2 regions of the Arthrobacter sp. DMZ02-1R genome follow, and region 1 is predicted to be linked to the other one. Evidence: riboswitches for the same ligand, from Rfam matches in the RefSeq annotation. Region 1 holds a riboswitch; the other holds the start of a gene.
The links. A riboswitch is a leader RNA that binds a small molecule or an ion and turns the genes downstream of it on or off. The one in region 1 is predicted to bind glycine.
Positions count from the first base shown of each region.

Region 1 (7,031 bases):
CCAGCACTGCCGAGGCGGCGTTGGTGCCGTGGGCGGAAGCCGGGATGAGGCAGACGTTGCGCTGGAGGTCGCCGCGGGAGTGGTGGTAGCCGCGGATGGCCAGCAGGCCCGCGAGTTCGCCCTGGGAACCGGCGTTGGGCTGGATGGAGACCTGGTCGTAACCGGTGATCTCCGTGAGGTCAGCTTCCAAATCTTCGATCAGTTCCCGCCAGCCCACGGTCTGGGAATCCGGGGCGAAGGGGTGGATCGAGGCGAATTCCGGCCAGGAGATGGCTTCCATCTCGGCAGTGGCGTTCAACTTCATGGTGCACGAACCCAGCGGGATCATGGTGCGGTCCAGTGCAAGGTCGCGGTCCGAAAGCTTGCGGATGTAGCGCAGCAGCTGGGTTTCGGAACGGTGGGTGTTGAACACCGGGTGCTGCAGGTAATCGGAGGAACGCTCGACGGCGGCCTCCAGAGCGAAGCCCTCACGTGACTCCGCGAGCGAAGCACCGAAGGCGGCGACGACGTCGGCGAGGACCGCGGTCGTCGTCGTCTCGTCAACAGAGATTCCCACGGTGTCAGCGTCGATGCCGCGCAGGTTGATGCCCTTGTCCTCAGCGGCGGCAACGATCTCGGCAGCCTTGCCCGGGACGCGGACAGTGACGGTGTCGAAGAAGCTGCCATGCAGGATCTCAAGGCCGGCGGTCTTGAGTGACGCGGCGAGGGCGCGGGCGTGATTGTGGGCGGTCTCGGCGATCGCCTTCAGGCCATCGGGGCCGTGGTACACGGCGTACATCGAGGAGACGATGGCAAGCAGTGCCTGCGCGGTGCAGATGTTGGACGTGGCCTTTTCGCGGCGGATGTGCTGCTCGCGGGTCTGCAGCGCCAGGCGGTAGGCGGGGGTGCCGGCGTCGTCCTTGGAAACGCCTACCAGGCGGCCAGGCATGGAGCGCTCGAGGCCCTTCTGAACTGCCATGTAGGCGGCGTGCGGGCCGCCGAAGAACAACGGAACGCCGAAGCGCTGGGTGGAGCCGACGGCGATATCGGCGCCCTGCTCGCCAGGAGGCGTGATCAGCGTGAGGGCGAGGAGGTCCGCGGCGACGGTGACGAGGGCGCCGCGTTCCTTGGCGGCGGCGATCACGGCAGAGTGGTCGAACACTCGGCCGGAAACGCCCGGCTGCTGCAGCACGATGCCGTTGATGTCGCCGTCGGGCAGGCCCTGGGACAGGTCGGCGATCTCGACTTCGAAGCCCAGCGCCTCGGCGCGGCCCTTCACGATGGCGATGGTCTGCGGGAGGCAGTCGGCGTCAAGGACGGTCTTGCCGTCGTGGGCCGCCTTGTTCTTGTTGGCACGGCGCATCATGAGGACAGCTTCGGCGACGGCCGTGGCTTCGTCCAGGAGGGAGGCGTTGGCGATAGGCAGGCCTACCAGGTCCTGGACCATGGTCTGGAAGTTCAGCAGGGCTTCGAGGCGGCCCTGGGAAATTTCCGGCTGGTACGGGGTGTAGGCGGTGTACCAAGCCGGGGACTCGAGGATGTTGCGGCGGATCACCGGCGGGGTGACGGTGTCGTAGTAGCCCTGGCCGATCATCTGCACGGCCGTCTTGTTCTTGGCCGCCAGTTTGCGCAGTTCGGCCAGAACTTCTACCTCACTGAGGGCGTTCTGGAGGGTCAGGGCGACGTCCTGGCGGATGTCTTTGGGAACCGCGGTGTCCACGAGCGAATCGACAGTGTCGTAACCAACAGACTTGAGCATGATGTCAATGTCGGCTTGGCGACGGGCGCCGATATGCCGGTCAACGAACGTGGTGGAGGTTGAACTAACCGTCACGAAGGAACTCCATTACTAAGGCGGCGTGGGTACGCCACAGCTAATCGGGTTCCTCCCCGCTCTGTATTGGACCTGAGAGTTTCCGCGAATCCGTGCTTATGGGCACTGTTTCGCTTGCACCGTCGGTGAGCACAACGTGTTCCAGTGTCTAGGACACCAGGGGCAGCGTGCTGCTTTCCAGAGTTGCCTTGCCGCGGCGGTGCGTGGGCCTGAGAGATTCCTGGGGAGGATTTGCTCCTACGGCGCCTGCATCACTTGCCTGCAGGACTCTCCCGCCGCAGATCAAAGGCGTATTCAGTTGTGTGAATCGGATCGTGGTTGCCGGTGACGGCTGCCACAACTGTCAATTGTCCTATGGACTGCTCGCGTCCGCAAATGATGTCACCGACTTCGCCCGACTTTCCCAACTGACTGGCATTTGTAGTCGTTTTGGAGCCTCTAAACGACCTCTAAACGACAACAACTGCGAGTCAGTTGGGCCACCGCTCAGTGACGGAGGCGTTCGACGGCGGCCAGCAGCGCACCGACGTCGGCGCTCCTCTCGCTCGCATTGGCTCCCGGACCACCTTCAAGCATTGCGTTGAAGTAGAGCCCATCGCCCATATAGCGGACCGCCTTGGCCATCTCGGGACCCACTTCCTCGGCGAGCACATCCAGCCATTGTTGCTGGATCCCGGCAAAGCGCCTGCGGGTTTCTTCGTGCGCCACCTCCGCGAGCCGCGTGGCGGCGACGAACACCCTGTCCATGGGAGTATCGGCCCAAAGCGAGGACTTGATGAAGAACGCGGAGGCGCCCTCGGGAGCCGCCTTCATCGCCTCGATATCCGTTGCGGCGAGTGTGTCCATGCGTTCCAGCAGGGCGCCGATCATGGCTTCCTTGTTGGGGAAATGGTAGAGCAGGCCACCCTTGGAGACTCCTGCGCGCTTGGCGACGGCGTCGAGCGTGGCAGCCCGCTCCCCCACCTCGATCAGCAGGGCTTCAAAGGCATCCAGGACAGCGTCCCGGGCAATAGGTTTTCGTGGCATGGTGTCCATCATCCCCTAGTTGGATATGTCAGTGTCGATACGGCAAATTGAAACTATACCGTCCAGACGGTATAGTTATCTTCATGTTCAGCCCATCCACAACCCAGCACCCCCGCATCCCGTCCACCCAGTCCGCCCCGTGGCGCGATTGGACTGCCCTGGCGCTCTTGATGTTCCCCGTGCTGCTGGTGGCTGTAGACAACACCGCGCTGACATTTGCCCTGCCGGAAATCGCCCGGACGCTGGAGGTCGGGGGCGTGCAGCTGCTCTGGATTGTGGATGCCTATGCGCTGGTGCTGGCGGCATTGCTGGTATCCATGGGCAACCTGGGAGACAGGATCGGCCGCCGCCGCTTGCTCCTGATCGGCAGCACGGGCTTCGCCGCCGTTTCCGCAGCCACCGCATTCGCCCCGTCGGCCGAATGGCTCATTGCGGGACGCGCCGGCCTGGGCATCTTCGGAGCCATGCTCATGCCGTCCACGTTGTCCTTGATCCGCAACATCTTCCCGGACCCGAACCGCCGCCGGCTCGCCATTGCGGTGTGGGCCGCGGGATTCTCCGGCGGTGCCGCGCTCGGGCCGATCTTCGGTGGCTGGCTCGTGGAACACTTCTGGTGGGGAGCCGTGTTCCTGGTGGCCGTGCCACTGTTGTTGCCCCTCCTTGCCTTCGGCCCATTCCTGATTCCCGAGTCCAAGGATCGCAATCCGGGCAAGCCTGACGTTCCCAGCATCGCGCTGTCCATCCTGACCATGGCACCGGTGGTCTATGGCATCAAGGAGGTCGCTGTGCACGGCTTCGGCCCCGCCCCTGCAGCCTTCATGGCATTCGGCTTGGCAATGGGAATCATCTTTGTCCGCAGGCAGCGCTCCTTGGCATCGCCCATGCTGGATGTGCGTCTTTTTGGGAACAAGGTGTTCAGCACTGCCATCATTGCCAACGTCCTGTCCCTGTTTTCCATGACGGGCTTCATCTACTTCTTCGCGCAGCACTTGCAGCTTGTGGAGGGCCGGTCCCCCATGCAGGCAGGAATCGCCATGGTTCCGGCACTGCTGGCCACCATCGTGGCGGGCATGGTGGTGGTGCCCCTGGTCAAGCGGATCCGCCCGGGACTGGTGGTGGCATCCGGCCTGACGTTGAGCGCCGTGGGCTATCTCGTGGCGGCCCTGGGCAACCATGGCCAGGGCCCCGGGTACCTTTTGACGGCACTCTTGCTGCTGGCCATCGGGGTTGGATCGGCGGAGACTATCTCCAACGACCTCATCCTGGGCGCCGTTCCTGCAGACAAGGCCGGCGCGGCCTCGGCGATCTCCGAGACAGGCTACGAACTCGGCTCATTGCTGGGCACGGCAGTCCTTGGCTCAATCCTGACGGCGTCCTACCAGCACCACCTGCTTCTTCCTGTTGAATTGTCCGGCCATGCGGCAGAACGCTCCCGGGAGACGCTCGCCGGAGCGGTGGACACCGCAGCGTCACTCCCCCAGCCACTGGCTGGGGCCCTGACCGCCGCGGCGCGTGCCGCCTTTGAATCGGGCGTCCACATCACCGCGGCGATTGGGCTGGTACTGATGGCGGGAGCGGCAGTCCTCGCCGCCGTCGTACTCCGCCGCGTGCCGACCGCGAAGTAGGCCGTCAGTTGCCTTCGACGAAGGCCTTGAGGGCATCGAGGAGACCCTCGGTGCCCTCTTTGCGGCCTTCCACATGGTCTTCGTCGGTGAAGTAGGCTCCTTGCTCGGTCAGGGCGAGGCGGGTTCCTTCGCCGTCGGGCTCCATTTCGATCGTGGATAGCGAGACGGACGTCCGCTGGCCATTGAGATACATTTCGTAGGTGTAGACGATCCGCTCGTTCTCGACGATGTCGTGATAGACCGCCTTCATGCTCGAGACGAAGCCACCTTCAGGGCCGCCTGTATCCGTCTCGGTGCCACCTTCGCGGAAGTCGAGGCTGGATTCGCCCTGCGTCCACTCTTCCGGGCCGACGAACCATTTCTTCTTGTTGCCGTAGTCCGAAAATGCTGACCAGACACGCGACACCGGGGCATTGAGTTTGCGTTCGAGGGTGAAGCTTGCATGCGTAATCGGGGTGCTCATGGCTACTCCTGTATTGGTTTGGCGGGGTGGTTTTGATTGAGGAAACTCTCCAGGCGGTCCAGCCGGCGCTCGGCCGATGTCCGGCGAAGCCCGAGCCAGGCCTCCGCCTCGCGGACCGTTCCGGGGACGATGCTGCAGCTGCGGACCCGGCCGATCTTCTCGCTGCGCACCAGCCCGCTGTGTTCCAGGACCTGGAGGTGCTGGACAATCGCCGGGAGGCTCATGGCGAAGGGCTTCGCCAATTCCGAGACCGACGCCGGGCCCTCGCACAGCCGGGCCACGATGGCCCTGCGAGTGGGGTCGGCAAGGGCATGGAAAACGGAATCGAGATCCGCGGCGCCTTGATTGTTAAGCACATGCTTAAGTATTCGCTTAAGTCTTTCAAAGTCAAGAGGCCGGGACCCCGGCGAAGTTAGACGGCGCCCAAACTAGACGGCGCTGTTCAACGCAGCATCATGCGAATTGAACCCACGCGTAATTCCGCCGAGGGTCGCGGTGGCGAGCGTCGAGAGGTAGTCGTGCCGGCGTCGGGCAGTAATCCGCGACTGCGGCTCGAAGACTTGCTCGGGGTCGTCAGAGTAGTGCGCAGAGAGTCCATCACGCATGAGCCGGATACCTTCGGCCCGCTGTTGGGACACGGCAGCGTGCGTGGAGCCAAGCTCTTCGGCGAGCTCCTTGACGGTCCTCCCGGCGAAGTAGATCTCCTCGACGACGTAGCGCATCTTTTCCGGCAGGGCCTCGACGGCGGCACGGAGGTACTTGAGGCGTTCATCGGCCAGGACTGAGTGTTCCGGGGAGACAGTGTCCGCGGCGACGGTGTCCACGACGACGTCGTCCAAGGGCGACAGCGTCCGGGCGGCATCGGCGAGGGCAGCCTCAACGACGCTGCGCTCGACACCGAGGGCTGACGCGGTTTCCGCCACCGTAGGCGTGCGCCCAAGGACGCCGGACAGGGTTTCCTGAACCGACATTGTCTCCTTAATGCGTTTGCGTGCCGAGCGGGTAGCCCAGTCACTGGCCCGCATCTCGTCCGCAAACGCTCCAACGATCCGGCGGCGCGCAAATGCGCCAAAGGGGACTCCGAGGCTCGGATCGAAGGAATCGGCGGACGTTATCAACGCCACGGACCCTACGGACGCGAAATCGTCGCGCGACAAATGAGAAGCTCTTGCACAGAGCTCAGACACCAAGTAGCCAACGAGCGGTAAATGCTGCAGCACCAACTCGTTGCGTTCCTCGCGATTCAAAATTAGTCCCCCCATGAGACCGGATTATTGAGTTGCAAAAGCCTGATTCCGAGGATCCTCCGGCGAGCTGCTGAGACGATGAGGCAGGCCGAAGATTACCTGGAACAGGCATGTATTCAGTGAACATACCATCTGCCACATAACAATGCGTGTACGCTCATGAAAAAGATGTAAAACCGGCCGCGGGATCATGTTCCGCAGGCCAAACCGGGGAATGGGGAACCGTGGGGGCGGATGAGCTGTCAGCGATGCTGTGGCGCGAGCGGAGGCAACTGGAACTGCTGTTGTTCCGGCTCGAAACACAGCTGCTGCATGTTCGGGCAGGCAATTGGCATTGGCTAAAATTCACTGCCGCTGACGTGGAAAAAGTTCTGGAAAGCCTTCGGTTCGACACCCTTGCCCGGAACATCGAGTCTTCCGCAGTCGCAATCGAATGGCGTGTGCCGGCGAACGCAACCCTCCCCGTGATCGCCTCCGTAGCGCCTCCTGGAATCTGGCCGGAACTGCTTCAGGAGCACCACCACGGCATGGTGCTGCTGCTAAAACAAGTCGAGTCTGCCGTCGCCGCCAACGTCGAGGCACTCCTGTCGGGGCCGATCGGGGCCGGGGACGTGCGGCTTACGGCCGGGCAGCCCGGGGAGGTTTTGGTCCCGGATGGAAAGGCAGCGGAGGCCACTGCCGACACAGCCAACGCCGCGGATGATGTGATGTTGCTGGCGGAAAACGCCAATGTCGAGCGGGCCCTGGCCGTGACGAGGGATTGTTCGCTGCCACTCCTCGAAGAATTCCTCGGCTTGGCTTAGCGCTGCACACGTGGCCGCCCCATGTGACGCTCGCTCACCTTTGACACCTTTTCG
Region 1 is NZ_CM173230.1:3,874,778-3,881,808, forward strand. Features, by position in the region: gene gcvP (aminomethyl-transferring glycine dehydrogenase) at 1-1,813, opposite strand, end outside; glycine riboswitch at 1,865-1,999, opposite strand; glycine riboswitch at 2,001-2,098, opposite strand; gene AC3ANQ_RS18390 (TetR/AcrR family transcriptional regulator) at 2,300-2,839, opposite strand; gene AC3ANQ_RS18395 (MFS transporter) at 2,923-4,464, shown strand; gene AC3ANQ_RS18400 (SRPBCC family protein) at 4,469-4,927, opposite strand; gene AC3ANQ_RS18405 (ArsR/SmtB family transcription factor) at 4,930-5,283, opposite strand; gene AC3ANQ_RS18410 (sigma-70 family RNA polymerase sigma factor) at 5,356-6,174, opposite strand; gene AC3ANQ_RS18415 (hypothetical protein) at 6,399-6,977, shown strand.

Region 2 (7,031 bases), 1.5 Mb from region 1:
CGGCTTAGTACCGAGCACCGGGAGGTCCTGATAGCTCTGCATTACGAACGGTTCACAGTGAACGAGGCCGCGCTGAGGCTCAACATCCCCAGCGGAACCGTAAAATCCCGGGCCTTCTACGCCGTCAGGGCGCTTCGCACGATTCTGGACGAAATGGGGGTGCAGCGGTGAACGAAACAGGACTTCACCAATTGCTGGGCGCCTACCTGCTTGGCGGCTTGGAGCCGGACGAGGCCCGGGCCTTTGAGGAGCACCTGGAATTCTGCGCTGATTGTCGGCGCGAGCTTGGCGAATTGGAAAGCCTCCCGGCCCTTCTCGACGCCGTCCCCGTGCCCGACGCCGTCGCGCTAGCCGGCGGGCGCCCCGCCGTCGAGCGCCTTGCCGCGGCGCAATCCGCTGCGCCTTTCGCGGTCGGACGCCCCGCCGTCGAATCCACTTCCGACGCTCGCTCACTTTTGGGGGCCTTTTCGGAAACGCTCCCGCAGCCGATCCTCCTGAAAATGGCAGCGCGACGCCGGAAGTCCCGACGCCGGTGGACGGCTCTGGTGAGTGCCGTGGCCGCCGCTTGCCTCGGGCTGGGAGTCCTGGCCGGGCCGCTGCTGAACCAGCCGCCCAAGCCTGACGCCAGCTACTCGGTGCAAACGGACAACGGCCTGCAACTCACCGTGGGGCTCGTCAGGAAATCGTGGGGGACCGAGCTGCAGCTGGAAGGCCGCAGCATGCCGCTGCAAGGCACCATGTACCTGTGGGTCAAGGGCCGCGACGGCAACGAGGAATTGGCGTGCGGTTGGACCGCGACGTCCAGCGGACGCATCAAGGTGACGGGCGCGACGCCGGTCCAGCTCGCCGGGATCTCGGGCGTGGAACTGCGGGACGATGCCCAGAAGACGGTCGCGGTGATTTCGGTCCCGGGGAGCTAGGGGTCCCCGGAACCAGTCACGGCAGCCCGCCGTCTAGGCGGAGGCTGGTTCGTTGGCCGCAGGATCGGGCAGGCCCATTGGCTCCCACGTGGGCCTGTCCAGCCTGTTGAAGCTGTAGAGATGGATTCCCGCGACGCTGTCCGGGTGCGCCATGAGTTCGGAGACGAGGCTCTCCGGTGAGTACTTGTCGCCGCTGAGGAGCCGGCGGGCGAGAGTTCCCTTGCTGCTGAGGAACTTCAGGGACGTCCCGACGCCGATCTGGGTTGCCAGGGCCAGCAGCCTGGTCCGGGGAACCGCCCCGGCCACTCCGGCCCACACCGGCAGTTCCACCCCTTCGCGACGCAGGAGCGCTGTGTAATCCAAGACCCTGGGTGCGGAGAAGCACATCTGCGTGACAACGTGCTTGGCCAGATGCTGTTTTGCCAACAGGGCATCCAAGAGGTCCAGCCCGCCCACGGAAGGATGACCTTCGGGGTAGCCGGCGATGCCCGCGGAGATCCCGCCGCCGGAGTATTCGGCGATGTCCTCCAAGAGGTGAAGGCACGATTCGTAGGGGCCAGGACCCCGCGGTCCGTCTCCACCAATGGCGAAGACCTCGGTGATCCCCGCAGCTTCGCAGTCCCGGAGGATGCCGGAAAGCTGCCCCCGGTCCTCCAGCCCGCGTGCCGAGAGGTGCGGAATCACGTTGTAGCCGAGGAAGCTGAGTTTGAGGGAAGCCTCCATGGTTCGCTTGACGCCGTGATGGGGCAAGCAGGTAACGGTGAGTGTTGTGGATACAGGCACCGTGGCCTGGACCTTCTCGACGATTCCGTCCGAGGGAATGATTTCAATCCGGGTGGGGAGCATGCTGGAGTCCTTACGGATCAGGCCGTCGCGTGGTGTGCGAGGAGGGTGCTGGCTTCCTGGCGGGTGGTGCCGGAGTCCTGGATGCCGCCGGCGATGTGGGCCAGGTGGGCGGGGATGTCGCGGCCTTTTTTGCGCATCGCGGTGGCCCAGAGGCGTCCGGCGCGGTAGGAGGAGCGGACCAGGGGTCCGGACATGACCCCGAGGAAGCCGATGTCCTCGGCTTCGGCGGCGAGCTCGACGAATTCCTGGGGTTTGACCCAGCGGTCCACGGGCAGGTGCCGTTCGGAGGGGCGCAGGTACTGGGTGATGGTGATCAGGTCACAGCCCGCGGCGTGCAGGTCGGCCAGGGCTTCGGAGATTTCGGCCCGGGTTTCGCCCATGCCCAGGATCAGGTTGGATTTGGTGACCATGCCGGCGTCCCGGCCCTGGGTGATGACGTCCAGGGAGCGGTCGTAGCGGAACGCGGGGCGGATGCGCTTGAAGATCCGGGGCACGGTCTCGACGTTGTGCGCGAAGACCTCGGGGGCGGAGTCGCAGATCGCACTGATGTGTTCGGGTTTGCCGGAGAAGTCCGGGATGAGCAGTTCCACCCCGGTGCCCGGGTTCAGTTCGTGGATCTTGCGCACGGTCTCGGCGTAGAGCCAGACGCCCTCGTCGGCGAGGTCGTCCCGGGCGACGCCGGTGACGGTGGCGTAACGCAGGGCCATGGCCTGGACGGAGCGGGCGACCTTGGTGGGTTCGAACATGTCCACGGGGGAGGGTTTGCCGGTGTCGATCTGGCAGAAGTCGCAGCGGCGGGTGCATTCGGAGCCGCCGATCAGGAAGGTTGCTTCCTTGTCTTCCCAGCACTCGAAGATGTTCGGGCAGCCGGCTTCCTCGCAGACGGTGTGCAGGCCTTCCTTTTTCACGAGGTTCTTCAGGCCCACGAATTCCGGGCCCATCTGGACCTTGGCCTTGATCCACTCGGGCTTGCGTTCGACCGGGACGGCTTTGTTGCGTTGTTCAACGCGCAGCAGCTTACGGCCTTCAGGTGCCAGGGTCATGAGGAACTCCATAATTCAGGTGGCGCGGACGCGCCACGATGATTCGGTTCCTCCCCGCTCTGTATTGGACCTGAGAGTTTCCGCGCCACCCGCCTTCGCGGCTGGACGCTTGCACCGTCGGTGAGTCCGGTTGCCCGGGCTGCTTTCCAGAGTTGCCTTGCCGCGGCGGTACATGGGCCTGAGAGATTCCTGGGGAGGATTTGCTCCTACGGCGCCTGCTAAAACGTACCGGCAGGGCTCTCCCGCCGCAGATCATAAGCACGTGCCGCCTTTCGGTGACACGTCTCACATGGTATCCGGTGCCCTGACGGTGCGCAAAGAGCGGGCAGCTTCAACCGTCGTGGGTTCCTCCGCGGCCGTCTGCCCGGGCGCCAGCTTAGCGGGCACCTTGGGAGGACCATACGGAAGCTCCGAGCTCCCGTGAAATTGTCCACGCGGCGTCGCGGAGTTCGCGGACCGTGGCCTCGCTTGCCGGCCACTCGCTCGCGGAGAGCACTACAGACAAAACGGCGACGACGGTCCCGCTTTCATCGTAGACGGGGGCCGCGATGGAGGCCTCGCCAATCACCGCTTCCTCGTATTCCAACCCGAGCGCGTTCTTGCGCACTTCCTCAAGCTGGGATCGGAGGACGGCGGGGTTGGTAATCGTTTCGCCGGTAAATTCGGCCAGCGGCTTGCTGAGCACGTCATTTTCGAGCTCGGGGTTGAAGGCGAGTAGTACTTTTCCGAGAGCAGAGGCGTGGGCGGGCAGGTTGAGTCCCGTTTCCGGCATTTGCTCTGTGCCGTCGGGGCGGCGGTCGTGATGAATGATCAAAACCTCGCCGAGAAGGTTCACACCCAGTCGCGTCGCGTAACCGGTCCGTCGTGACAACTCGTGCATCCACCGCATCGCGCGAGCCCGGACGTCAAGGGTGTCGAGGTAGACGCTCGAAAGTTTCAGCAGCGCAGGCCCGAGCATGTAGCGGTTTCCGGAGCTTTCCTGGGCGACCAGCCCGTGTGCCTGTAGCGATTTCACGAGTCCGTGGACTGTGGAAGGCGGAAGCTCCAATGCGGCGGCCAGTTCGGAGATTCCGAGGCGCCTGGCGCCTTGGAGGAGCCCGAGGATTTTGGCCGCTCGGTCAATCGACTGGATCACAGCTCCACCACTCTCGCATCATCGGTTGCCTTGTCGGGCCAACAAGTTAATTTAGCCCCTTGACAGTCGGGAACCCTAAACGGCATGATTCGATATTAACGAACTGGAGTCGACAATGTCGAATCTACTCGTCGTCTAATATAACCCCGCCGTTCAAAGGAGAACTTCGTTATGGACGAAAACCGCATGTGGCAGCGGCTTGCTGCCGAGTTCCTGGGGACCGCGTTCCTCGTCTTCGTAGGCGTAGGATCCGTGCCCGCCCTCGCCATGGCCCGCGGCAATGCGCCGTTCACCGGCTCCGAGCTGGGCGTCATCTCGCTGTCGTTTGGCGCAGTTGTCATTGGCACCGTCTACGTCTTCGGTTACATATCCGGAAATCACATCAACCCAGCTGTGACAGTGGCGCTTGCCGCAACGGGAAAGTTCCCGTGGCGCGATGTGCCGGGATACCTCGCAGCCCAGGTATTCGGCGCCGTTGCAGGCTCATTCGCCATCATCGGCGTGCTCGGCCAGCGCGCCAGCGAACTGGGCCTCGGAGTGGCCGCCTATGGCGAGATCCCCGTCTGGCAGGCCTTCACCGCTGAGTTCATCGGTACTTTCCTGCTCGTCTTCACCGTGTTCGGCGTGATCCACCGCAAGGCAGCACCGGGCTTTGCCGGGATTGTCATCGGATTCATCGTGTTCGCCGCAATCATCCCCGTCGCGCCCGCCACGGGGGCATCGATCAACCCCGCCAGGACCACCGGGCCGATGCTCGTCCAGTTCCTGCTGGGCGGAACCGTTCACTGGGAGCAATGGCCTGTTTATGTTGCCGCAGAACTTGCAGCGGGCATCGCCGCGGGAGCATTGTTTGGGCTCATCTCGCGCACGCAAGCTGACCGCACCTCGCTCACCGCTGCTCTGACCGAACAGGAAACCCGGGCATGAAGAAGCTGATCAACTCCCCGCAGACCCTGCTGGCGGACGCACTGCGCGGTGTCGCCGCCGCGCATGGCCAACTGTCAGTGGACTTCGAGAACCGCATCGTTCTCAGCACCGCACCACGGGAGGGACGCGTCGCACTAGTCTCCGGGGGTGGCTCGGGCCATGAACCGCTGCACAGCGGGTTCGTCGGCGCAGGAATGCTGGATGCCGCGTGCGCCGGTGAGATCTTCACATCACCGACTCCAGACCAGATTCTGGCCGCCGCCACTAGGGTGAACACGGGGGCGGGCGTGCTCTTCGTGGTCAAAAACTACACCGGCGACCTGCTCAACTTTGAAATGGCCGCCGAACTCGCCCGGGAGCAGGGAATCGAGGTCGCCTCGGTTGTCGTCGCCGACGACGTCGCAGTTGAGGACTCCACCTGGACAGCGGGCCGGCGCGGTGTCGGCACCACGCTGATACTGGAAAAGGTTGCCGGCGCCGCCGCGGCCCGCGGCTGGTCGCTTGAGAAGGTGCATGTAGTCGCCAAACGGATCGCCGACGCCGGACGTTCCATGGGAGCGGCGCTTACCAGCTGCACGGTTCCCGCCGTCGGTAGGCCCAGCTTCGATCTCCCCGAGGACGAAATGGAACTCGGCGTCGGCATCCACGGCGAGCCAGGACGAAAGCGCGTACCGCTGATGTCGGCCGCGGAACTGTCCCACGCGTTGGTCGAGTCGATCACCAGCGACTATGACTTCAGCGGCAAACCGGTCATCGCTCTGCTGACCGGCCTGGGAGGAACCCCGCTGATCGAACTCTACGCAATGTTCGCCGAGGTCTCCGATCGCCTCAACGAGCGCAACATCACGATAGCCCGTTCATTGGTCGGCAATTACGTCACCAGCCTCGACATGCAGGGCTGCTCCCTGACTCTGGTCGGTGCAGACAACGAAATTCTCGACCTTTGGGACGCGCCGGTGAATACCCCCGCCCTCCGCTGGAACGATTGACATGCCAGACACACTCACGATTGATGCGCTACAGCAGTGGCTGCACCGCTTCGCGTCCGAAATCACGACACAGGCAGACTGGTTGACCGAGCTGGACTCGGCGATTGGAGATGCCGACCACGGGACCAACATGGTCCGCGGCACAGCCGCAGTGGTCGCCAAGCTCGATGGCGGGACGACAGGCACCGTACAGGAACTGCTCAAGGCCGTCGGCATGACCCTGGTGTCCACCGTCGGCGGAGCCAGCGGGTCCCTGTACGGCACCTTCTTCCTTGAAATGGGCCGAAACAGCCCCTCAGACGTGCAATTGAACGGATCTGAATTGGAGAACGCGCTGCATGCGGGCGTGAACGGTGTCATTGCACGAGGGCACGCAACAGTTGGCGACAAGACCATGATTGATGCCCTCGAACCGGCCGTCGCGGCGCTGTCCCAGTCCCTGGCTGACGGCCGGCAACTGCAGGGCTCAATTGCGGATGCCGCCACTGCGGCGACGACCGGCCGGGACTCCACCAAACCGCTCGTCGCACGCAAAGGACGGGCGTCCTACCTCGGTGAGCGCAGCGCCGGACACATCGATCCCGGAGCCGCGTCAGCAGCCATCCTGGTTGCAGCGCTGGCTGCCACCATCGGGGAAGGAACCACATGATCGGCATCGTACTCGTCTCACACAGTGAAGCCCTCGCAAACGCTGCGATGGAGCTCGCCCTGCAAATGGTTCACGGCGCGCAACCTCCCATCCGGATCGCCGCGGGCGCTGCCGGAGGATTCGGCACCGACGCAACAGCAATCGCGGCCGCAATCGATGACCTCGCCACTACGGAGGGCGTGCTCGTTATCACCGACCTGGGATCAGCGATCCTCAGCGCATCCCTGGCCTTGGAGATCCGCAGCAGCACCCACCAGGCCTTGATCAGCGACGGCCCCTTCGTCGAAGCAACTACGGCGGCCGTGGTCGGCGCAACGGCAGGCAGTTCGCTGGCCGACGTGGCCGCTGAAGCGAGCAACGCCCTCAACGCAAAGAGGACGCAGACTGTCGCCGGACCGGGCGCTTCAGTCCCGGAAAACACCGATCCAAAGAACCCCGCCGCCAGCGCAGAGGAACGTCTAATCAATCCGATGGGCCTGCACACCCGCCCGGCAGCACTACTCGTGCAGACGGCCGGGGAGT
Region 2 is NZ_CM173230.1:488,077-495,107, forward strand. Features, by position in the region: gene AC3ANQ_RS02225 (sigma-70 family RNA polymerase sigma factor) at 1-171, shown strand, start outside; gene AC3ANQ_RS02230 (anti-sigma factor) at 168-920, shown strand; gene AC3ANQ_RS02235 (methylenetetrahydrofolate reductase) at 954-1,766, opposite strand; gene lipA (lipoyl synthase) at 1,784-2,809, opposite strand; glycine riboswitch at 2,859-2,964, opposite strand; glycine riboswitch at 2,966-3,064, opposite strand; gene AC3ANQ_RS02245 (IclR family transcriptional regulator) at 3,186-3,944, opposite strand; gene AC3ANQ_RS02250 (MIP/aquaporin family protein) at 4,116-4,871, shown strand; gene dhaK (dihydroxyacetone kinase subunit DhaK) at 4,868-5,860, shown strand; gene dhaL (dihydroxyacetone kinase subunit DhaL) at 5,862-6,509, shown strand; gene AC3ANQ_RS02265 (HPr family phosphocarrier protein) at 6,506-7,031, shown strand, end outside.
Region 2: linked by a shared signal. The riboswitch ahead of lipA (lipoyl synthase) and the one ahead of gcvP (aminomethyl-transferring glycine dehydrogenase) in region 1 are both predicted to bind glycine.